DNA from 4 places in the Streptomyces sp. NPDC058637 genome. Region 1 is predicted to be linked to each of the others. Evidence: riboswitches for the same ligand, from Rfam matches in the RefSeq annotation. Region 1 holds a riboswitch; each other region holds the start of a gene.

Region 1 (5,605 bases):
CGATCTGGACGACGAGATCGGTGTCGGCGAGCCGGATGCGGTCGCCGGTGGTGGGCCCGAACAGGTCGGCGTACACGGGGCGGCTGAGCTCAGGCATCGAGGGGACCTCCGGTGTCGCCGCGCAGGCCGGGGACGATGCGCAGGCCTGCGATCGGGACGAGTTCGACGTCGACGGGAATGCCGGGTTCGAAGCGCACCGCGGTCCCTGCGGCGATGTTCAGCCGCAGCCCGTGGGCAGCCCCGCGGTCGAAGTCCAGACCGGGGTTGGCCTCGGCGAAGTGGTAGTGCGAGCCGACCTGGACGGGCCGGTCCGCCGCGTTGAGGACGGTGAGGCGGGTGACGGGGCGCCCCTCGTTGAGCGGCACCGGGCCGTCCGCGTACAGGATCTCTCCGGGGATCATCGGCCGCCCCCGTCAGACGATCGGATCGTGGACGGTGACGAGCTTGGTGCCGTCCGGGAAGGTGGCCTCGACCTGTACGTCGTGGATCATCTCCGGGATGCCGTCCATGACGTCCAGGCGGGTGAGCACCTTCCTGCCGGAGGCCATGAGTTCGGCGACGGTCCGGCCGTCGCGCGCTCCTTCCAGGAGGTGCGAGGTGATCAGGGCGATCGCTTCGGGATGATTCAGCCGCAGCCCGCGCGCCCTGCGCCTCTCGGCGACGTCGGCCGCCACGTGGATGAGCAGGCGTTCCTGTTCGTGCGGAGTCAGTTGCACGCTTCCACCTCTTCGTCTTCCGCCCGGTACCGGCCCCGGGCGCAGCGGGACCCTATCCGCCTTCAACGGTCTGTTGAATGACGAACCGGGCCCCGCGGCCAGGTATTGCACGTTAGGGCGGAAGTTTTTCCGGCGCGTTAACTGATCTTTTGCGGATCCATGGACATCAGGCCGCGCAGCCCGTTCTCCAGCACCTCGGGCTCCGTCCCGCCGAACAGCGCTTCCTGCGCCATGAACCCCTGAGCGGTGGCGATCATCGTGCGGGCGACGTCGTCGGCGGGCACGTCGGCGTGCATGAGGCCGGCCGCACGGTAGGCCTCCACCAGCTTCGCCCAGGTGGCACGCATACCCGTGAAGCCGTCCTCGAGGGTCTTCGCCAACCGATCGTCGCGCAGGGTCTCGGCCCACACCTGGACGATGAGCGCGGCACACGCGCGGCGCTCCATCCCGTACACCTGCCCGGTGATCACACGGCGCAGCACCCTGCCCAGCAGCACGTCGGGAGTGGGCGGCGGGGTGAGATCGGCCGCCTCCTCGAACGCCTGCCGGATGCCGCGGAAGGCCTCGTCGGCGATGGCCGCGATCAGGTCCTCCTTGCCCGCGAAGTAGCGGTAGACGGCACCCGCCGACAGCCCGACCTCTTTCAGCACGTCCTGCATCGAGGTGCCGTGGAAGCCGTTGCCCGCGAAGCAGCGCGCGGCCCCGGCGAGGATCTGCCGACGGCGGGCGTCGAGGTGCTCCTGCGATACGCGTGCCATGACCCAAACCTAAAACGAACGTTCCTTCTTGACAAGTGTCACGACGACAGGACAGTGGACTCCGTAAAACGAACGATCCTTCTCTTTAAATATCCCCTGATCGCCCTGAATCACCCCCTCTTCGAATTGAGGCGCTCGCCATGCCGTCTGCACCGAACCACCGTGCGGTGGCGGTCATCCTGCTCGTCCCCCTGATGGTGGCGCTCGCCCTCTGGGCCTTCTCGTGGCCCGCCGCGCGGATCGCGCCGCGCGACCTGCCCGTGGGCGTCGCCGGTTCCGCGGCCGCGGCCGATCAGCTGCACGAGCAGCTCGAACGGCATGAGGGGGCCTTCGAGATCCACCGCTACGACGACGCGTCCGCCGCTCGCGCCGCGATCGAGGACCGGGTCGTATACGGCGCGGTCGTGGCCGGGGACAAGGGGCCGCAACTGCTCACCGCGTCGGCGGCGAGCCCCGTCGTCTCCCAACTGCTGACCGAGGCGGTCGCGGGCGCGGCGCCCGCCGGGACCGCCGTACCGGTGACCGATGTCGTGGCGGCGCCGGCCGCGGACCCCCGCGGCAGCGCGCTCGGCGCGAGCATCCTGCCGCTGGCGCTCGCCGGAGTCGCCTCCGGGGCGGTCGTGACCCTGATGAAGCTGCGCGGCGCCCGGGCAGCGGTGACCCTGGCCGTCACAGCGGCTCTGGTGGGCATCGTGGCGACCGCGGTCGCCCACAGCTGGCTCGGCGTGATCACGGGCGGCTGGTGGGCCGAGGCCGGCGTCATGGGGCTGACCGTGCTGGCGATCGGCTCGGCCGTGGCCGGGCTCGCCGTCCTGATCGGCACGCCGGGCATAGGCCTGGGCGCGCTGCTGATGGTGCTGCTGGGCAATCCGTTCTCCGGCGCCACCAGCGCGCCCGAACTGCTCCCCGAGCCGGTCGGCGTGATCGGGCAGTGGCTGCCGCCGGGCGCGGGCGGCTCACTGCTCCGTTCGGTGGCGTTCTTCGACGGCAGCGCCGCGGGCGGTGCCGCGTCGGTCCTGGCGGCCTGGGCGGCGCTCGGCCTGGTCGCGGTCCTGATCGGCGGGCGCAGGCGCCCGGAGCGGACCGACGGCGCCGATCCCTCCGTACACAGGCCCGATCCAGTCCCGGTGGGCTGAGCGGTCTCGCACCGGAACAGGCCGTGCGTCCTCCGCCGTGTCAGGCGGTTGCTGCACGGCTTTCCGCTGCTCCGGCCTCGTCGACATCGACCCGGGCCATGCCGTACCGGCACGCACGCGCCTCCCGACTCGCCGTGAAGGCGATCTACGACACCATGCCGTACCTCACCTGTGAGGTGGAAGCCTTCTGTCTCGGCCAGGCGGGATCCAGTGCCGCCGTGCTGCTCGCGCCCGGACGCCGACACGCCCTGCCCGGCGCCCGGGCAGTCGTTCGGCAGCCCGCCCCGGACGAACCGGTGCGGGGCCGGCTCTCCGATCTCGGGATCGAGGCACGTGAGTCGGTGCGCGTGCGCGTGCGCGAGACGCTCACCGCCATGCCGGCCCGTCACACGGGGCGTTCCGCACAGGACATCGGTGCCGACATCGAGCGGGACACCATCCTCGACGCACCGGCCGCCCTGGCGTACGGAATCGTGGACCACGTCGTTGAGAATCGCTAGCCGTACCGGCCCACCACTCCCCGCGAGGTGAATCCCCCACGCGCTCGCCCCGGTTTTCGCCCGCTCCCCGCACCGACCCGCACCGAGGCGGAGTTCATCGACCGGTACCTGGAAGCGCTCGGCCAGGTGGGCCGGATCTGGCCGACCCGTATGCGTACGGGGCGCTGCGGGCTGCGCAGGCGCCGGCCTAGCGGGCCGCGGCCTTCCGCGACGCGCTCGCACTCGTGCACGAGCGGGGCGAGGCGTCGATCCACGCGTCCCCACCGGCACGCGCGCCGCGGCTGCCGGACGGGGAGCGGTGCGCCGGGCGGGTCACCATGCCTCCCCGGCCAGCGAGTTGACCGGCGCCCCGCCCGACTCCTGCACGCCACCGGCCTTTCGGCGCCCGTTCACGACACGCCCGACGGGTCGATCGAATTTCCTCGCTCGTTCGGCGTAGACGGCCCCCCGCACGAGGGACAGCTCAACTTGCGCAATCCGCGCGGACACTGAACGGAATACGTCGTTCCGCCGCTGGTACGGGGCTGGTCGACCGACGACGCCGAGGGCCCGGATCCGCCCCGTCCACCCGAATGGATCAGTCGTGATGACTCTCACATAACGCCATTTCAGCTCGGAAATCCGGCGGTGCGTGAGTAAAGATCCCTGAGACGACAAGCCCCCGCCACCGCGGCGGGGCGGTCCGGGCGGACGCCGAGTCCTGCCACTGTCCGGATGCCTGGTCGACAGAAGTGGATCGGCAGGAGTGGAGGACCCGAGCACAACGGGCCGACCGGACACCCGGGCGGTCCTCGGGGTGAAGCCGCCTTGTGCGGCCGGGCAACTTCGCCAGCCCGAACCCGACAGGTCATCCTTCACAGGCGGCTGACGAAGGGTTGCGCATGACTGCGCAGGTTCATGTCCCGTCTCTGATCGCCCGAGCCGGAACGGCCTCGGTTCTCACCATCGCTCTGGGCACCACCATGCTGGCCCCCGGCCTCGTCGACGAAGCCGAGGCCGCGACCCATTCGACGAAGGCGCTCAAGATCGCCGCCTCGAAGAAGGGGTCGCCGTACGGTTACGGCGCCACAGGCCCCCACCGGTTCGACTGCTCGGGCCTCACGCTCTACTCGTTCAAGAAGGCGGGCAAGAAACTCCCCCGCACGGCCCAGCAGCAGTACAACAAGACCCGCCACCTCACCAGGTCGCAGCGGCAACGCGGCGACCTGGTCTTCTTCCACGCGGGCCGGAGTGTCTACCACGTGGGCATCTATGCCGGCGCTGGGAAGATCTGGCACTCGCCGAAGTCCGGGGCCGTGGTCCGGCTGGAGAAGATCTGGTCGAAGAGCGTCTGGTACGGGAGGGTCCGCTGACGGTCGTAGCGATTCGGATCAGTGCAGCAGGGGCCCGCCCACCAGGACGAGCCCCAGCGCGGTGAGCGCCGCGCCGCTGCCGCCCTCGATGGCGCGGGCGGTACGCGGCCGGCGCAGCCACCGGCCGAGCCGGTCCACGAGCAGGGCCACGGCCGGGAACCAGACGAGCGCCAGGAGTACGACCACCGAGGCCAGCAGCAGGGTCCTCGGGAGGGGCGGCTGCCCCTCGGGGACGAACTGGGGCAGCAGACTCAGGAAGAGTACGGGCGCCTTGGGATTCAGGGCGTTGGTGAGGAATCCCTGGCGCAGTGAGCGTCCGGGGCTCATCGGCGCCCTGTACCCGGCCTCGTCCGGCTTCTGGGCCCGTTCGCCCGCCGCTCGCCGGCGCCGTATCGCGTACAGGGCGCTGAGCCCCAGATAGAGCACATAGGCGCCACCGAGCAACTGCACGGCGCGAAAGAGTACGGGCATCGTCACGAGCACCGCGGCGAGTCCGGCGACTGCCAGCGCGGTGTGCACCAGCAGGCCCGCGGCGACGCCGACCGCCGTGGCGACCCCCGATCCGCGCGAGGCGAGCGCGTTGCGTACGACCACGGTGAAGTCGGCGCCGGGCAGCGCGACCATCCCGGCGGCCACCCCGATGAAGGCGAGCAGTTGTGCGTCCATGAGTACACCCTGACCCGGCCGGCCCTTTAGCGTGTACTTGCAATCTTCTGGGTCCACCAAAAGGAACGCTTAATGTACGACCCGACACGCCTGGCCGCGCTGGTGGCGGTGGCCGAGGCCGGTTCGATCACGCGGGCCGCCGCTCGGCTCGGCTACACCGCGCCCGCACTCTCCCAGCAGCTGGCCAAGCTGGAGCGGGAGGCCGGTGCGGCGCTACTGGTGCGCCACCATCGCGGGGCACGGCTGACGGCGGCCGGGGAGCTGCTGGCGGGACGGGCCAGGAGGGTGCTGGACGAGATGGACCAGGCGCGGCACGAGCTGGCCCGGCTCGCGGGGCTGTCGGGAGGGCGGCTGCGCGTCGGTACGTTCACGACGGCCGGGATCCATCTGCTGCCCCCCGTACTCAGCGCGTTCCGGCGCGCGCACCCCGATGTGGAGCTGACCGTCACCGACTACGAGCCGCCCTTCGGAGTCGCC
Region 2 (5,605 bases), on a different contig from region 1:
CGAAGTGCTGGGAGCCACCTTGCTCGCCTGTGCCTGTTACGGCCTCGCAACCTGGCTGCTGCCGCCGGCCGCCGCGCCAGGCGCCACGCGGAGCCCTCGTGCGCTGCATGTCATCGCCCTGGTGCTGGCACTGATCGTCGCCCTCGTTTCCGGCGCACGGCCCGACACCCTCACAAGGTCACTGGTCTCCGCGGCGACGGCCTTCATATGTGCGGCCCTGGTCTGGTACGCCACAGTCGGGCGGCCCGCACGCACCGCACGCCGCACACGTCCCGCACTGGACTGACCACCCGGCCGGCTCCGGGCGGGAACCGGTTGCATCCTGGCAGAGCGGCTGTCCGACGCCACCGCCCAGTCGTACCCACAAAGAGCAGGGCAGCATGATCCGCCGCTACATCATCTGGCGAAACCGCCATGCCGACGACCGGCACCTGCGCGCCGTCGTCGACAGGGCGGACGTTGCCTGATGCGGCACTAGCCGCGTCGCAGGGCGCGTCCCGCGAGGCGGCGACCGGCGTTGATCAGCCACCGCCGGGTGCCCGGATCCTCGCACCGTGGCCAGCTGTCGGTCCCCCTGGTTAGGGTCATGAGGTGTCCGAGAGGTCCGTGCAGCAGCAGCCGGTCGTCCCGGTTCTCGAGGAGCAGCGGCTCGACGAGTTCCCGGGCGCCGTTCCCGGGCGTGGCCAGTGGCGTTACCGGCCCCGCCGTGTCGGCATGGTCTGGCGCAGCAAGGCGTTCCGCGCGGGGGCGGTGATCGCCGTGCTCGCCCTCTGCGGTCTGGTGATCGTGTCCCTGGTGCGCGACCAGACGGGCACGGAGGGTTTTCTCGTCGGCCTGGGCCTGGCCGTGCTGCCCGTGCCGATGCTGATGGCGGCGTTCCGCTGGCTCGACCGGGTCGAGCCGGGCCCGTGGCGGAATCTGCTCTTCGCCTTCGCCTGGGGCGCGTGTGCCGCGGCTCTGGTGGCGATCATCGCCAACTCCTTCGCGACCCGCTGGATAGCCACGGCCACGGCCGACCCGGCGAGTGCCGACACCCTGGGGGCCACGGTCATCGCCCCCGTCGTCGAGGAGACCGCCAAGGCCGTCGCCGTGCTGCTGATCTTCCTGTTCCGCAGACGGGAGTTCGGCGGTGTCGTCGACGGCATCGTGGTCGCCGGGTTCACCGCGACGGGCTTCGCCTTCACCGAGAACATCCTCTATCTGGGCAACGCCTTCGGTGAGGACCAGCAGTTGGGGACCACGGGCCTCGCCTCGGTGACGGCCGGGACGTTCTTCGTACGGGTGGTGATGTCCCCGTTCGCGCACCCGTTGTTCACGGTGCTCACCGGCATCGGTTTCGGTATCGCCGCGCTCGGCGGACAGCGCCACCGGGTGCGCCGGATCGTGCTGCCGCTGCTCGGGCTCGTCCTCGCCATGGGGATGCACGCCCTGTGGAACGGCTCTTCGGCCTTCGGACCGTACGGCTTCTACGCGGTGTACGGGGCGTTCATGGTGCCCTCCTTCGGCCTGGTCACCTGGCTGGCCGTCTGGTCGCGCCAGCGGGAGCTGCGTACGCTCTCCGCCGAGCTCCCCGTCTACGCGTCGGCCGGCTGGCTGACTCCGGCCGAGCCGCTCGCACTGGCCTCCATGCGGGCGCGGGGCCTGGCCCGCGACATGGCCAGGCACTGGAACAGCCACCCGGACCGGGCCCGGGGCAGGGCCGCGGCCCGCGCGGTCGCGGAGTACGAGTCGTTCGCGACCTCATTGGCCGTGCTGCGTCACCGGGCCCGCCGCGACGGGGCGGGCCGGGACTTCGCCGTACGGGAGCAGGAGCTGCTGCACCACCTGTGGCAGCGCCGGGACATCGCCGGCCCGGCACTGACGTACGCGGCCCACGCGACGGGCCGCCTCCGCGCGCACCGTGTGCCGCCGCCCCCGTTCCCCCGGCAGGTCGCCCACGGCGCGCCGTATCCGCGGCAGCGGGTGCCGGCGCCGCACCGGCACTACGGCGGCTACAACCCGTATCTCCAGCCTGGTACGCGGCAGCCGGGCACCGGCGACGGGCCCGTACCGCCCGGTTGACGGCCGGGCGGTCGTCGACCGCGGGGCCGGGGAACCGCCGGTGCCCTCGGCAGCCACGCGCGGCGGCTGTCAGGCGGACGCCTCCGTCAGCTCCGCCAGCTGCTGCCCGGTCAGCCGCAGGTCGGCCACCGCCACGAGCGCGGGCAGCTGCTCGACCGTACGGGCGGAGGCGATCGGCGCGGCGACGGTCGGCCGGGCGGCCAGCCAGGCCAGTGCGACCGTGGCGATCTCCGCGTCGTGCTCCTGCGCGACCTTGTCCAGCGCCGCGAGCACCTTGCGTCCGCGCTCCGATTCCAGGTGCTGTCCCGCGCTTCCCGCCCGTGCGCTGTCGACCTCCGTGCCGGGCCGGTACTTCCCGGTGAGGAAGCCGGAGGCGAGCGCGAAGTAGGGGACGGCGGCGAGCCCGGCCTCGGCGGCCGTGTCGAGGAGCGCGCCCTCGTAGGTGCCGCGCGACACGAGGTTGTAGTGGGGCTGCAGCGCGACGTACCGGGCCAGGCCCTCACGCTCGGAGAAGTCCAGGGAGGCCCGGAGCCGCTCGGGGCTGATGTTGGAGGCGGCGATCTCCCGCACCGTTCCCGCCTTCACCAGCTGGTCGAGGGCGGTGATGATCTCCTCGACGGGGACGGTCTCGTCGTCGAAGTGCGTGTAGTAGAGGTCGATGTGGTCGGTGCCGAGCCGGCGCAGCGACGCCTCGGCCGCGCCCTTGATCGTGGCCGCGGACAGTCCCTTGTACGCGGGGTGGGCGCCGACCTTGGTGGCGACGACGACGTCGTCGCGGTTGGCCCGGGCGGCCAGCCACCTGCCGAGGATCGTCTCCGACTCACCGCCCTCGTTGCCCGGGACCCAGGCGGAGTAGGAGTCGGCGGTGTCGACGAAGTTGCCGCCCGCCGCGGTGTACGCGTCGAGGACGGCGAAGGACCGGTCCTCGTCCGCCGTCCAGCCGAAGACGTTGCCGCCGAGGGCGAGCGGGAATACCTGGAGGCTCGAGGAACCGAGCGGGCGCAGAGTCGTCATGACCGGCACCAACCGGTCAGCCGAGGCAACTATTCCGCGGACGCCACGTCGTGCCGGGACGGGCGCCACCTCATGCCGGTCCCGCGGCACCCTCGGGCCCCCGACGCGGACCGGCAGCCCTGACGTCGGGGGGTGTGCGTCAGGGCTGCCGGGGTTCGGGTGCGCCGCACGGACGCGCCACGTACGAGGACCGGATCCGTCGTACGGGTGCGGGGCTCAGACCGTCAGGCCCTTGCCGCGCAGCCAGCTCATCGGGTCGACGGCCGAACCGCCCGCGGTGTGGACCTCCAGGTGGAGGTGGGGACCGGTCGAGTTCCCGGTGGAGCCCACACGGCCGATGGTCTCGCCCGTGCTGACCTTCTGGCCGGCGGTGACGTCCATCGAGGACTGGTGGGAGTACGAGACCTCGGTGCCGTCGTCGAGCACCAGGACCGTGTGGTAGCCGTACGAGCCCGACCAGCCGGCCGACTTCACCGTGCCGCTGTGCACGGCCTTGACCGGCGTACCGGTCGGAGCCGCGAAGTCCAGGCCCGTGTGGTAGCCGGAGGACCACATCGAACCGGCCTGGCCGTAGGCCGTGGTGATCGTGTACGAGGACGTCGGGACGGCGTAGCTGGCGGCGAGCTTGGCGAGGCGCTCGGCCTCCGCCTTCTTCTTCGCCGCCTCTTCCGCCGCCTTCTTCTCGGCTGCGGCGTCGGCCTCGGCCTTGCTCTGCTGCTTCGCGGCCTGGGCCGCGGCCTGCTCGGCGGCGGCCTTCTCCTCCGCGGCCTTCGCCTCGGCGGCGGCGCCGGCCTGCTGCTGCTCGGCCTGCTGGAGGATGCGGGCGCGCAGCGCCTCACCGGCGTCGGTGGCGCCCTGCTCCGCCTCGGCGGCCGTGATCCCGGCGGTGGTGAGCGGGGAGGCGTCGGTGGCCGGCCCGGTGCCCGCGTCGGAGTCGTCCGACATGAAAGCGCTCATACCGGGAAGGGACTTGGCGTCGGGGAGATTGTCCGCGATGGAATCGGGAAGGGAGATGGAGACCGGCGGCTTGCTCTGCGCCGTGGCCATGCCACCCGCACCGACGGCCGCGATGACGCCGACGCCGAGGACGGTGGAGCTACGGGCGAGACCACGCTGCTTGGCTACGCGGTGCCTGCCTCGCACGGGACGGATGGACTCCTCGGTGGGATTCCATTCCTCCCAAGTCCTCTCCTCGCCACCGACGGTGTCGGACCTGAAGGGTGACGGGGCCTCGGGGGCAGGCTGATTGGACGCCACGTGGGCGCACTCCTTTCCTTCCTTATCGCCTACCGGGTTAGCTGACGGGTTCGGAGCAGGAAGGTCTCCTACGGGCTCCTTCGTCTCTCACGAGACACAGGTGCCCGATTCACCCCATGTAGGTGGTTCCCCGGTTCCCTTGCGGAATTCGGCGCTCGCGCACGGTGCCGCCTCTTGCGACGACTGGGACCGCGCTGCGTTATCGAACGTTAATAGACTCGGGGGCCCGATTCCAAGCTGTTCCTACTGATCATTCGTCACTCCGGCCTGGACTTCAGTGCAGAAAACGGCCCTAAACGGACGAGTTGGGTATTCCTGTTTCGGCCATCCGTTTCTGACGGTGTGTCAAATGTTATGCGGAGTGACACGCTTCGACTACGGACGGTCGCTACAGGTCATCCATCGGCCCGCCCCACGATCTTCACCGTCGTCCGCCGCTCCGGCTGCCCCCGCGCCGGCCGGCCGACGGCGAGCAGCGCCAGGTCGTCGGTCGAGTGGCCGCCGGTGTGCAGGCGTACGTCGTCGGTGAGCGCGGAGAGCAGTTCGTCGGGCCCGGGGAAGATCCGGCCGCGCAGCCGCGCGGCCGGGTCGTAGAAGGCCCCGTCCGCGTCCCGCGCCTCCGAGAGGCCGTCCGTGAACGCCAGGAGCGTCGACCCGGCCGGCAGCTCCCACTCGTCCGAGCGGTCCGGCCACGCCCCCAGGTCCATCCCGATGGGCAGCGCGGGCACGGTCGGCGCCAGCACCTCGAGCGCCCCGTCCGCGTGCAGCAGGATCGGCTCGGGATGACCGCGGTTGACGATCCGCACCGTGCCGGAACCTGCCGGGATCTCGGCGAGCACAGCGGTGACGAACCCCTCCATGGAGTCGAGCCCGCCCCGACGGCTCCCTTCCCGCGCCAGTGCCCGCTCCAGCCGCTGCGCGACACCCTCCAGGGACAGCTCCTGCTCGGCCGCCTCGCGGAAGGCCCCGATCATCACGGCCACCGCCTCCACCGCGTCCAGCCCCTTGCCCCGGACGTCGCCGACGACCAGCCGCACCCCGTACGGGGTGTCCGCGACGGCGTACAGGTCGCCGCCGACGAACTCGTCCGCCTGCGCCGCCTCGTACCGCGCAGCGACCAGCAGCCCGCCGATCCGGTCGTCCGGGGTGGGCAGCACCGCGCGCATCGCGGTCTCCGCGATGACCCGGGCCGAGGCGAGCTGCTCGTTGCTGCGCCGTACGACGCCGTTGATGGCCAGGGCGAGCACGGAGACCGTGATCACCGTGAGCAGAT
Region 3 (5,605 bases), on a different contig from region 1:
CGTACACCTCCTCGCTGCACTACTCCTTCGACTACGCGGTGGAGATGCGGGAGATCAGGGGCATCATCGACGGGTTCACGGCCACCGAGGACTTCTCACGCGCCGAGGTCGGCAGGTACGTCGACGGGGACGAGGCGCGCAGGCGCCATCTGCTGCAGTCGCTGCTCCAGGCCGAGGGCCTGCGGCCCGAGGAGTACCGCGAGCGGTTCGGGTCGGATCCCCGGGCCGACTTCGCCACGGAGCTGGACCTCTTCGCCGGGCGCGGCTGGCTGGACGCGTCCGCGGCCCCCGGACTGCTGCGGCTCTCGCCCGAGGGCCTGGCGCACTCCGACGCGCTGGGCCCGGAGCTCTTCTCCCCCGGTGTACGGGCCGCGATGGCCGCGTACGAGCTGAAGTGAGCCGCCCGATGAGTACGGCCGTCCTGACCGTGGACCCGACCGACAGGGGGCGAGGAACATGGATCTGACGATCCTTTACCGGGGCCCGCTGGCCTCGTGCGACTACGACTGCCCCTACTGCCCCTTCGCCAAGCGGCGCGACAGCGGCGAGCAGCTGCGGGCGGACCGGGCGGCGCTGGAGCGGTTCACGGACTGGGCCGCCACGCAGAACGGCGACCGGCTGTCGGTGCTGTTCACCCCGTGGGGCGAGGGACTGGTCCGGTCCTGGTACCGGCGGGCGGTGGTGGAGCTGTCGCGGCTGCCGCACGTCGGGCGGGTCGCCGTCCAGACCAATCTGAGTGCCCGTACCGGATGGCTGACCCTCGCCGAGCGCGAGAAGGTCGCCCTGTGGTGCACGTATCACCCGGGCCAGACACCGTACGACCGGTTCCTCGGCAGGTGCCGGGAGCTGTCGGACCTCGGGGTGCGCTACAGCGTGGGGGTCGTGGGGCTGGACGACCACCTGGCTGAGGCCCGGCGGCTGCGGGCCGCGCTGCCCGACGAGGTGTACCTCTGGATCAACGCGGCCGAGGGGCACACCTACACGGACGAGGAGGCCGACCGGTGGACGGCCCTGGACCCGCTGTTCCCGTACAGCAGGCACCCGCACCGTTCGGCGGGGCTGCCCTGCCGGACGGGCGAGTCCGTCATCTCGGTGGACGGTGAGGGGACGGTGCGGCGCTGCCACTTCGTCCGGGCCGAGCTTGGCAACCTCTACGACGGCAGCTACCGGCGCTCCCTCGGGCCGCGTGGCTGTCCGGCCGAGGTGTGCGACTGCCACATCGGCTACGTGCACCTGGAGACGCTGCCCCTGTACGACGTCTTCGCGGGCGGTGTCCTGGAGCGGATACCCGCCCGCCCGCGGACCGCAACCGCCCGCGGGCAGTCCCTCACGCTGTCGCCGGTCAGGCTCGCGGAGCGGCGCCCGGGCCTGCCGGACGTCGCACCATGAAGACGTCGACCGGGTCCTGGGACTCCACGACGAATCCGTGACGCCCGTAGAGCCGGCGGGCGGCGCTGCCGCGCAGGACGTTCAGCCGCACGGCCACGCCCTTACGGTCGGTGTCCGCGAGCACCGTGCGCAGCACGGCCGATCCGAGCCCCCGGCCCTGGTGGCGCGGGGCCAGGTAGAAGTGCTCCAGCAGCTTCCCGTCGTCGGCGGGCCGGACGGTGACGCATCCCGCGAACTCACCGCCGGCCAGGACGAGGGAGGTGTGGCGGGTGGAGAACGAGTCCCGCAGCCGCTGCCGCACCCTGTGCTCGTCGTAGCGGCCGAGGCGTTCCAGGTCCGCGCGCATGACGACGGCCCGCAGCTCCGCGACCGCCTCGACGTCCGTGGCCCGCGCGGCGCGCAGCACCCACTCCGCGCAGGGCGCGGGCAGGGGCGACGGACCGCTCCGTACGGGAGCCGCGGGGACCGCACCGTCCGTCAGAGGGCTCACAGGGGGAGCAGGTCGGGGCGCTTGGCCTCGACGTGGTCACCGGAGGACTCGCCGCGCAGACGTCGTCCGATCCACGGCACGAGGTACTCACGCGCCCAGTGGATGTCGTCGCGCCGCACCTCGATCGTCCTGCGCTGTACCTGCGGCGGCCACATCCGGTCGGGGTCGGCCGGTACGTCGAGTCCCAGGACCTGGGCGGCACGCAGCGCGACCCGGGTGTGCCCCTCGGACGAGAGGTGCAGCCGGTCGTCGTCCCAGGCGCGGCGGTCCTGCACGGACCGCAGCGACCACAGGTCCAGGACCGGGCAGTCGTAGCGGTCGGCGATGGACCGGACGTGGGCGGTGTACGTGGCGATCTTGCCTCGCAGGTGCCGGAGTACGGGGACGTGACGGGTGTCGAAGCCGGTGGTGACCATGACGGTGCCGACCGCCTGCGTCAGTTCGGCGACCGCGCGCTCGAAGCGTTCCGCCACGTCGTCCGGGTCGGAGCCGGGCCGGATGATGTCGTTGCCGCCCGCGCAGAAGCTCACCAGATCCGGTGCCAGCTCCTTGGCGCGGGGGACCTGTTCCGCGACTATCTGGTCGAGGAGGCGTCCGCGTACGGCGAGATTGGCGTACCGGAAGTTCCCGTGCGGGCCGTCCGCGGGACCTACCACCGCTCCGGGGACCGGGAGCTGGTCCGCGAGGAGGACCGCGAACCGGTCCGCCCAGCCGAGGAGCCTCCCGTCGGGGCCGGGGTCCCCGACGCCTTCGGTGAAGCTGTCGCCAATCGCTGCGTACGACCCGATGATGCCTCGTCGTGTGTTTCTCGAATCGTCTGCCACAAGCGCATATCCTGCACCTTCGATTGTGACCTACGCGACCGTAATAGGGGGTTGACGGGTGGTGAGAAAGACCACCCGGTCAGGTTTTGGTAAAGCCGGAATAAGAAGAGGGGCGGCGCGCAGTCGCGCACCGCCCCTCTTCTTCACGCCATTCGGAGACGCTCACCTGAAGTCGCTCATCCGAAGATGCCGGACGCGGACGCTCGGATGGAGACGCTCGGATGGAGACGCTCAGATGGCGACGCCGTGCGAGCGCAGGTACGCGATCGGGTCGACGTCGGAGCCGTAGCTCGGGCCGGTGCGGACCTCGAAGTGGAGGTGCGGGCCGGTGGAGTTGCCGGTGGAGCCGGAGAGGCCGATCTGCTGGCCGCCGGTGACGGTCTGGCCGGCGGAGACACCGAGCGAGGACAGGTGGGCGTACTGGGAGTACATGCCGTCGCTGTGCTGGATGACGACCTCGTTGCCGTACGAACCGCTCCACCCGGCCGAGACCACGGTGCCCGGGCCGATGGACCGGACGCCGGTGCCGGAGGCGGCCTGGAAGTCGGAGCCGGTGTGGTAGCCGCTGGACCAGCTGGCGCCGGAGGCGCGGTACTGGGTGGTGACGTTGGCGTCGGCGACGGGGGCGGCCCAGCCGGAGCTGTTGCCCGCGGAAGCGGCGGTGGAGTCGGAGGTGTCGGCGGTGTCGGTCGCCTTTACGGCCTTCTCGACCGGGGCGGCGGCCTTGGGCGCCGACTCGGCCTTCGAGGGGGTCGCCTCGGACGGCGCGGCCTTGGGCGCGGACCGCTCGGCCGAACCGGACGCCTTGGCGCCGAGGGTCAGCTTCATGCCCGGGAAGATCAGGCTCGGGTCGTCGCCGACGACGTCGCGGTTGTCCTTGTACAGCTTCTCCCAGCCGCCCTTGAGCTTCTGGTCGGCCGCGATCTTCGACAGGTAGTCGCCGGAGACCACGGAGTAGGTCTTCGGAGCACTCTGCTTCTTCGCCACCGAGGCGGCGGGCGCGCTGTGGGCGGCGCTCGCGGCGGACTTGGCGGCAGGCGCGGCCTGCTCCGCCGCGTGGGCGCCGGTGGCGCCGATCAGCGGAAGGGCGAGAACGGCGCCACCGGTCCCGGCGGCGAGGACGCCTCGGGTGATGGGGCCGGTCTTCGTACGACGGTGCTTACCCTTTGCGGGCATGGGGAGTTCCTCTCCGGCGCCTACGAGGTGAGCTGTCGGGTTCGGACTGGAGATGCCCGGCCGCGCTGGACGCGACTTGACCCCGAGCCGTTCCGGATCCCTCCGGCCGGCGGCTTACCTGGTTCCCCCGTTCCTGCCACACGTTGGTCGGTGCGGATTCCGGGCGGCGGCAGGATTAGGCGTTCCGTCCGGATTGACCGTGACCGTAAGCGAGCCAGGACGCCGGGAACAAGCCGCCGGTTGCGAACCGGAATCCGCTCTTCATTTCCCGCCGGGAATTACGGTCACACTCCGTGGATTACGGATCTTGGCTTTCCGCGCGGCGTCCGGAATACCCGCCCGCGGTTCCGCCACACACCGTCACGGATATGATCCCGCTCACCTGCCCGACCCATCTCCCATGCAAGCAGGGCATGTTCTGCCAAATGCATCAATACGGACATTGCTCGATTTCGTCCTCTTTCGCGCGGACCTGAAAACAGGGCGGCGGCCGAGACGGTTGTCCGATGAACGCATGTCGTATCGTCGCGAGCGTGGCCTCGTCGGCGAGCCGCGCCGACGCCAGACACTCCAGGAGTCCTTGTGACGCAGCTGCCAGAGGTTCCGTCGACCGACATCGAGCTGACCGGTGTCCGCAATTTCCGCGATGTGGGCGGGCTCCCGACCACGGACGGCGGGAAGGTCCGGCACGGACGCCTCTACCGCAGCGGCCACCTGGCGCACGCCACCGAGGCGGACGCGGCCTTCCTCGCCGGCCTCGGCCTGCACACGGTCTTCGACTTCCGCAACGCGGCGGACCGCAAGCTCGACGGTCATGACGTGGAACTGCCCGGCGTCCGGAATGTCAGCATTCCACTCTCGGACCCGGCCGACGGCGCCGAGTTCTGGCGGCTCGTGCGTGACGGGAACATCCAGCAGCTGCGATCGATCCTCGCCGGCGACAGGGGGACGGACCGCATGATCGCCTCGTACCGGTCGATCATCAAGGACCGCACGGCCGAGCACAGCCGGGTGCTGCACGCACTGGCCGAGGACAGCGTCCCCGCGCTCATGCACTGCGCCGCGGGCAAGGACCGGGCGGGCCTGTCGATCGCGATCTCGCTGCTGGCCGTCGGTGTCGAGAAGGAGGCCATCGAGGCCGACTACCTGAAGTCCAACGACGCGCACCGGCGCTACAAGGTGCGGCGCAGCGACACCTCTTCGGCGGGGATGTCGGAAGAGGTGATGGAACTGCTCAATCCGCTGTTCGGCGCGCACTCCGACTACCTCGACGCCGCGTTCACGGCGATCGAGGACACCTGGGGCGGCACGGAGCGCTACCTCACGGAGGGCCTGAAGCTTGCCCCCGCGACGCGCGAGAAGCTGCGCGAGCGCCTGGTCGAGGGCGCCTAGGGCCTCTCGTTCGGATCAGGCCGGGGCAGGGAGCGGGGCCGGCATGATCCGAACGAGAGGCCGGCCCCGGGCCGGCCGGCCGTCGCGCCGGGCGGGTCAGCCTTTGCCCGCCACGGTGAACAGGATGAAGAGGAAGGCCGCGACGACGTGCCCGGCCACCAGGTAGGCGAAGAGCCGGATGACCACGCCTCGGGGCATCTTCCGCTCCTGCGTGTCCTTACCCTCGGGCCTGCGCGGAGTGAGAGGGTCATAGTTGGATGAATCAGACATGAGAGTCCTCTCTTTCGACCGCTCGGGCCGAGGGGACGAAGGGTCTACGGAGTGGTGGAGCGGG
Region 4 (5,605 bases), on a different contig from region 1:
GGCGATGTCCGCCTCGGTGGGCGTGGTGGATTCGGTCTGCGGAGGGGGCGTGTCCATGCCTGCCTTGAATGTCATCGGTCGGTCTGTATGTATCGGTGCGCGTACGGGGGCGGCGCCGGAGTCATTCCCGGTCCGCGCTGTCGACGCCGTCCCAGAGGTTCGAGTGCCAGGGCCTGCCGGTCGCACCCGGTTCCCCGCGGCGGACCTCCGCCGCGTCCGGGTCGATCACCGTGTAACCGGTCTCCCCGGGCATGACGTAGTGCAGATGCTGACGGGCGAGCCGGCGGATGTACGCGTCGTCCTGGAGACGCGCCTTCTCGTCGCGCAGCTCCTCCGTCCGCTCGTGCGCCTCCCGCGAGAGCCTCTCCTGATCCGCGATCTGGTCGCGCTGGGAGATGTACTGCCGCATCGGGTAGGCGAGGGCGACCACCAGGGAACAGACGATCAGCGCCAGGAACGCGGCCCGGCCGGTGAGCCGGGAGCGCCGGGCCTGACGGCGGTTCTGGGACCGGTAGACGCGGGCCGCCGTCTGCTCACCGAGCAGCCGCAGCCTGGTCGTGGTGGAGAACCGGTCACGATCCTTCCCGGCCATCTCTCACGCCTCCCCGTTACGCACGTCCGTCCCCGCACACGGTACGGGACCGGGTGCGGGGACGGACGGAGGCTGGTGCCCGAAGAGGGGCTCAGCTCCTGCTGTCGGGCTGTCAGCCCTCGAAGCGGAACCGCGGGAACGCCGAACGGCCCGCGTACACCGCGGCGTCGTCGAGGATCTCCTCGATGCGCAGCAGCTGGTTGTACTTGGCGACACGGTCCGAGCGGGCCGGGGCGCCGGTCTTGATCTGACCACAGTTCACGGCGACGGCGAGGTCGGCGATGGTGACGTCCTCGGTCTCACCGGAGCGGTGGGACATCATGCACTTGAAGCCGTTGCGCTGGGCGAGCTCGACGGCGTCCAGGGTCTCGGTCAGCGAACCGATCTGGTTGACCTTGACGAGCAGGGCGTTGGCCGAGCCCTCCTCGATACCGCGGGCGAGGCGCTCGGGGTTGGTGACGAAGAGGTCGTCGCCGACGATCTGCACCTTGGCGCCGAGCTTGTCGGTGATGACCTTCCAGCCGGCCCAGTCGTCCTCGTACAGCGGGTCCTCGATGGAGACCAGCGGGTACGCGGAGACGAGCTCCTCGTAGTACTCGGTCATCTCGGCGGCCGAGCGGGACTTGCCCTCGAACTCGTAGACGCCGTCCTTGTAGAACTCGGACGCGGCGACGTCGAGCGCCAGACCGATGTCACGGCCCGGGACGTAACCGGCCTCCTTGATGGCCTCGATGATGAGGTCCAGGGCGGCACGGTTGGACTCGAGGTTCGGGGCGAAGCCGCCCTCGTCGCCGAGACCGGTGGACAGGCCCTTGGTCTTCAGGACCTTCTTCAGCGTGTGGTAGATCTCCGCACCCCAGCGCAGGGCCTCGGAGAAGGACTCGGCGCCGATCGGCGCGATCATGAACTCCTGGATGTCCACGTTGGAGTCGGCGTGCGAGCCGCCGTTCAGGATGTTCATCATCGGAACGGGCAGCAGGTGCGCGTTCGGGCCGCCGAGGTAGCGGAACAGCGGGAGGTCCGAGGCCTCGGACGCGGCGTGGGCCACGGCCAGCGAGACACCGAGGATGGCGTTGGCGCCGAGCGAGCCCTTGTTCTCGGTCGCGTCGAGGTCGAACATCGCCTGGTCGATGAGGCGCTGCTCGGTGGCGTCGTAACCGACGAGCTCCGGGCCGATCTGCTCGATCACGGCGAGGACGGCCTTCTCGACACCCTTGCCGTGGTAACGGTTGGGGTCACCGTCGCGAAGCTCGATGGCCTCGAACGCACCGGTGGAGGCACCGGACGGAACGGCAGCACGTCCCGTGCTGCCGTCGTCGAGGCCAACCTCGACCTCGACCGTGGGGTTGCCCCGGGAGTCGAGGATTTCCCTGGCTACGACGACGTCGATGGACGGCACGAGGCATCTCCTTCTGGGATATGACACTGGTTGTGCAGGGTCACTGTGGCCTTGCGACACGAGCCTAACCGGCCCGGCCCGCCGCGTCGGCCGACCGCCCGTCCCCTGGGACGAAAAAGGACCCAAGGGACCGCATTACGGGCAAAGCTCAGAAATTTACTGACTGGTAACTACAACAGTTGAACGGTCCCCTTCACGGACGCCCCCGAAAAGGCCCCGGCCCGGCGCGCACTGGGGTGAGCGCGCCGGGCCGGGGAGCACCGCCGGGAGGAGGGACCCGGCTGCTACTTCAGGTGGAGCTGCTGACCCGGGAAGATCAGGTCGGCGTCCTCGACGATGTCGTCGTTCAGGTCGAACAGCTTCTGCCAGCCGCCCTTGACGTCCTTCGCCCCGGCGATCGTGCTGAGGGTGTCGCCGGCCTTCACCTTGTACTCGCCGTCACCCTTCTCGACCTTGTCGCCGGTCGGGGTGGTGACGGTCTTCTCGGCCTCGGGGGCCGTGCGCGTCTCGCTGCGGCTGGCGGGCTGCTCGGCCTTGCGCTCCGGCTGGGCCGCCGCCTTCGGCTCGGCCTCGCTCTGCGCGGAGCCGGTGTCGACGCCCGGGTCCACACCGTCGTTCGTCAGGCCACCGGCACCGGCGCAGGCCCAGGCGCCCGGGCCCTGCAGGTCGAGGAGCTTCTCCGCGGTGGCTATCTGCTGGCCCTTGGTGGCCAGGTCGGCACGGGAGGCGTACTGGGTGCCGCCGGCGGCAGCCCAGCTGGACTGCGAGAACTGCAGGCCGCCGTAGTAGCCGTTGCCGGTGTTGATGGACCAGTTGCCACCGGACTCGCACTGCGCGACGGCGTCCCACGTGGCGACGGAGGCGGCGGAGGCACCGGTGGCACCCATCAGCGGAACGGCCACGGCCGCGCCGGTGACGCCGGCCAGGGTGGCGATACGGACGGCCTTGGACGGGCGACGGTGCTTGCCCTTGCGCGAAAGCAGCATGGTTCTCCTCACCGACGCCTACGAGGTGAGCTGTCGGGTTCGGGCCTGTGAGTTGCCCGGTCGCCCGTACTGAAAGGCGACTTCACCCCGAGCCGGTCCTCGCCCGTCTTCCGACGGCCGGGTCCGGCACTTACCTGGGTCCCCCGCTCCTGCCTACGGCGCTTTACGCGTCTGTCCCCTTCGGCCGACGGCAGGATTCGGCGTGACGGTCGAAGGTGCCCGCGGTGCGAGCAGTTCAGACCGTAAACACACGCAACGCCTACATTCAAAGATGGACATAACTGGCAATCAGCACTTACCGCCTCAGGGAGCGAGGTCGTTTCCGCAGGTCGGAGGCGATGCGGGCCGAGCGGGCGGACGAGGCGCGCCAGTTCAAGCAAAGAGACCCATGTCTCACTTACACATAAGTGGACATAGGCCTCTGAACTACCCCTGATTTTGGGGCGTTTTCCCGCTTTTGATCAGTTGCCGACCGTGGTCTCCGCGGGGGTCCGCGCGTCCTTCCCGGCATCCTCCGCGTCCGCCTGGAGGCCCAGGTCGAGACTCTGGCCGGGCAGGATCAGATCCGGGTCGGAGCCCAGCTCCACCTTGTTGGCCGCGTAGAGCGCGGGCCATCCACCGGGCAGCTCCCGCGCGTCCGCGATCGACCAGAGGTTGTCGCCCTCGCGGACGGTGTACGTTCCGTCCGCGCCCGTCTCCGCGCCTTCGCGGGCCCCGGAGTCGCCGCGCGAGGCGTGCCGTCCGGACTCGCGCCCGTCCTCCAGGTCCGTCCCGGTGCCCGCATCGGGGGCCGGTGTACCGCGGTGCTTCCCACTCGTCTCGCCACTGCCCTTCGAGTCGCCGGACGCCTCGGAGGCTTCGGGGGACGGGGTGGCGGAAGGCGACGACGACGACTCGGACTTGCCTTCTTCGTCGGCCTTGTCCGTCTTGCCGTTGTTGCCGTTGCTGCCCGTCCTGTCCGCTTCGTCCGCCCCGGCCCTCTTGTCCGGCGTTTCGACCGAGGGTGCGCCCGACGGGGTGGCCGTGTCCGTGGGGTCGGCGGACGGCTCACCGCCCGGGTCGACGCCGGGCAGTGTGCCGTCCAGCGCGAGTCCGGAGATCACCGCGCAGCTGGGCCACGCCTGCGGGCCCTTGTCGTCCAGCACCTTCTCCGCGACCGATATCTGCTGCGAACGGCTCGCGAGGTCGGCACGGGCCGCGTAGGCCGTGCCGCCGTAGGCCGACCAGTCGTCCTGCGAGAACTGCAGGCCGCCGTAGTGGCCGTTGCCGAGGTCGGCGCTCCACATGCCACCGCTCTCGCACTCGGCGACCCGGTCCCAGGTCGAGGCGTCGGCGGCGTGCGCGCCGGTCGCACCGAGCAACGGGATGGCGATGGCCGATCCCGTCACGCCCGCGGCGACGACGATGGCGGGTGCCTGACGAGGGCGGCGGTGTCTGCCATTCGCGGAGCCCATGGGATTGCCTTCCGTGTGACTGACGTGTGACGGGTGAGTCGAACGGTGAACCTAGCCGTACTCGAACGTGTGTCACAAGTCGATGCAGCGGAGATCACGTGAAAGTCACAGAGTTGACAGAGTGTCATTTTTTTCGGACCTGGTGTCCGGGCTCGAACCGCACCGGAAGTGTCCGCAGTCCGCGCATGATGAGCCCGCCCCGCCATCGCAAATCGGCAGGTTCCGCGGCGAGCCGCAGGTCGGGGAGCCGACGCAGCAGTGTGGCCAACGCCGCCTGCCCCTCCAGCCGGGCCAGCGGTGCCCCCAGGCAGTAATGGATGCCGTGCCCGTATCCGAGGTGCTGATTGTCACTCCGCGCGAGGTCCAGCGTGTCCGCGTCGCGGAACCGTTCCGGATCACGGTCGGCGGCGGCCAGCACGACGAGGACGGGGTCTCCGGCCGCGATGCGCTGTCCGCCCAGGGTGACGGGTTCGGTGGCGTAGCGCCAGGTCGCCAGCTCCACCGGGCCGTCGTAGCGCAGCAGTTCCTCGAGGCCTGTGGCCAGCAGGTCCGTCTCGCCCGCCGCCAGTGAGCGTTCCAGCCGCATCCGCTGTTCCGGGTTGCGCAGCAGGGCGTACGTTCCGTTGCCGATGAGGTTGACCGTGGTCTCGAAGCCGGCGAAGAGAAGGATGAACGCCATCGCGGCGGCCTCGTTCTCGGTGAGGTGTTCGCCGTGGTCGCTCGTCCGGATGAGCCCGGAGATCAGGTCGTCGCCGGGATTCTCCCTTTTGCGGTGGATGAGTTCGGCGAGGTAGCCGCGCATCTTCTTGACCGACCTGGCCACGCCGCCGCGCGGCCCGCCGCCGTGCCGGATCATCATCCCGGCCCAGTCCCGGAAGTCGTCCTGGTCCTCCGGGGGCACCCCAAGCAGGTCGCAGATCGCGTAGATGGGGAGCGGGAAGGCGAAGTCGTGGATGAGGTCCGCCTCCCCCTTCTCGACGAAGGTGTCGATGAGGCGGTCCGTCAGCTCCTGCACGCGCGGTGCGAACTCCGCGACCCGGCGCGGGGTGAACGCCTTGGAGACGAGCCGGCGCAGCCTGGTGTGGTCCGGCGGGTCGATGTTCAGCAGGTGCGTCATCAGCTCCGCCTTGCGCTCCCCCGGGATGCCCGTCTTGCCCTTGGCGTTCGCCGACCC

Evidence for each region. Region 1 has a riboswitch for cyclic di-AMP ahead of ACFWVP_RS11325 (C40 family peptidase). Riboswitches for the same ligand answer to the same signal wherever they lie in the genome.
Region 2: linked by a shared signal. The riboswitch ahead of ACFWVP_RS12195 (M23 family metallopeptidase) and the one ahead of ACFWVP_RS11325 (C40 family peptidase) in region 1 are both predicted to bind cyclic di-AMP.
Region 3: linked by a shared signal. The riboswitch ahead of ACFWVP_RS32855 (peptidoglycan DD-metalloendopeptidase family protein) and the one ahead of ACFWVP_RS11325 (C40 family peptidase) in region 1 are both predicted to bind cyclic di-AMP.
Region 4: linked by a shared signal. The riboswitch ahead of ACFWVP_RS13675 (transglycosylase family protein) and the one ahead of ACFWVP_RS11325 (C40 family peptidase) in region 1 are both predicted to bind cyclic di-AMP.

The regions. Positions count from the first base shown of each region.
Region 1 covers NZ_JBHXRD010000009.1:77,930-83,534, forward strand. The annotation lists gene ACFWVP_RS11290 (urease subunit alpha) at 1-97, opposite strand, end outside; gene ACFWVP_RS11295 (urease subunit beta) at 90-401, opposite strand; gene ACFWVP_RS11300 (urease subunit gamma) at 414-716, opposite strand; gene ACFWVP_RS11305 (TetR/AcrR family transcriptional regulator) at 854-1,474, opposite strand; gene ACFWVP_RS11310 (ABC transporter permease) at 1,615-2,610, shown strand; gene ACFWVP_RS11315 (ATP-dependent Clp protease proteolytic subunit) at 2,499-3,110, shown strand; partial or broken gene ACFWVP_RS11320 (hypothetical protein) at 3,138-3,451, shown strand; cyclic di-AMP (ydaO/yuaA leader) riboswitch at 3,792-3,988, shown strand; gene ACFWVP_RS11325 (C40 family peptidase) at 3,992-4,462, shown strand; gene ACFWVP_RS11330 (LysE family translocator) at 4,481-5,128, opposite strand; gene ACFWVP_RS11335 (LysR family transcriptional regulator) at 5,201-5,605, shown strand, end outside.
Region 2 covers NZ_JBHXRD010000010.1:20,921-26,525, forward strand. The annotation lists gene ACFWVP_RS12175 (phosphatase PAP2 family protein) at 1-286, shown strand, start outside; partial or broken gene ACFWVP_RS12180 (transposase) at 363-467, shown strand; gene ACFWVP_RS12185 (PrsW family intramembrane metalloprotease) at 592-2,061, shown strand; gene ACFWVP_RS12190 (aldo/keto reductase) at 2,131-3,075, opposite strand; gene ACFWVP_RS12195 (M23 family metallopeptidase) at 3,292-4,332, opposite strand; cyclic di-AMP (ydaO/yuaA leader) riboswitch at 4,344-4,496, opposite strand; gene ACFWVP_RS12200 (PP2C family protein-serine/threonine phosphatase) at 4,728-5,605, opposite strand, start outside.
Region 3 covers NZ_JBHXRD010000050.1:30,008-35,612, forward strand. The annotation lists gene ACFWVP_RS32835 (STM4012 family radical SAM protein) at 1-398, shown strand, start outside; gene ACFWVP_RS32840 (STM4011 family radical SAM protein) at 457-1,389, shown strand; gene ACFWVP_RS32845 (GNAT family N-acetyltransferase) at 1,343-1,819, opposite strand; gene ACFWVP_RS32850 (SGNH/GDSL hydrolase family protein) at 1,876-2,703, opposite strand; gene ACFWVP_RS32855 (peptidoglycan DD-metalloendopeptidase family protein) at 2,935-3,879, opposite strand; cyclic di-AMP (ydaO/yuaA leader) riboswitch at 3,884-4,055, opposite strand; gene ACFWVP_RS32860 (tyrosine-protein phosphatase) at 4,462-5,271, shown strand; gene ACFWVP_RS32865 (DUF6126 family protein) at 5,368-5,541, opposite strand.
Region 4 covers NZ_JBHXRD010000011.1:86,589-92,193, forward strand. The annotation lists gene ACFWVP_RS13660 (DUF501 domain-containing protein) at 1-57, opposite strand, end outside; gene ACFWVP_RS13665 (septum formation initiator family protein) at 122-592, opposite strand; gene eno (phosphopyruvate hydratase) at 705-1,991, opposite strand; gene ACFWVP_RS13675 (transglycosylase family protein) at 2,276-2,977, opposite strand; cyclic di-AMP (ydaO/yuaA leader) riboswitch at 2,978-3,148, opposite strand; gene ACFWVP_RS13680 (transglycosylase family protein) at 3,439-4,431, opposite strand; partial or broken gene ACFWVP_RS13685 (cytochrome P450) at 4,537-5,605, opposite strand, start outside.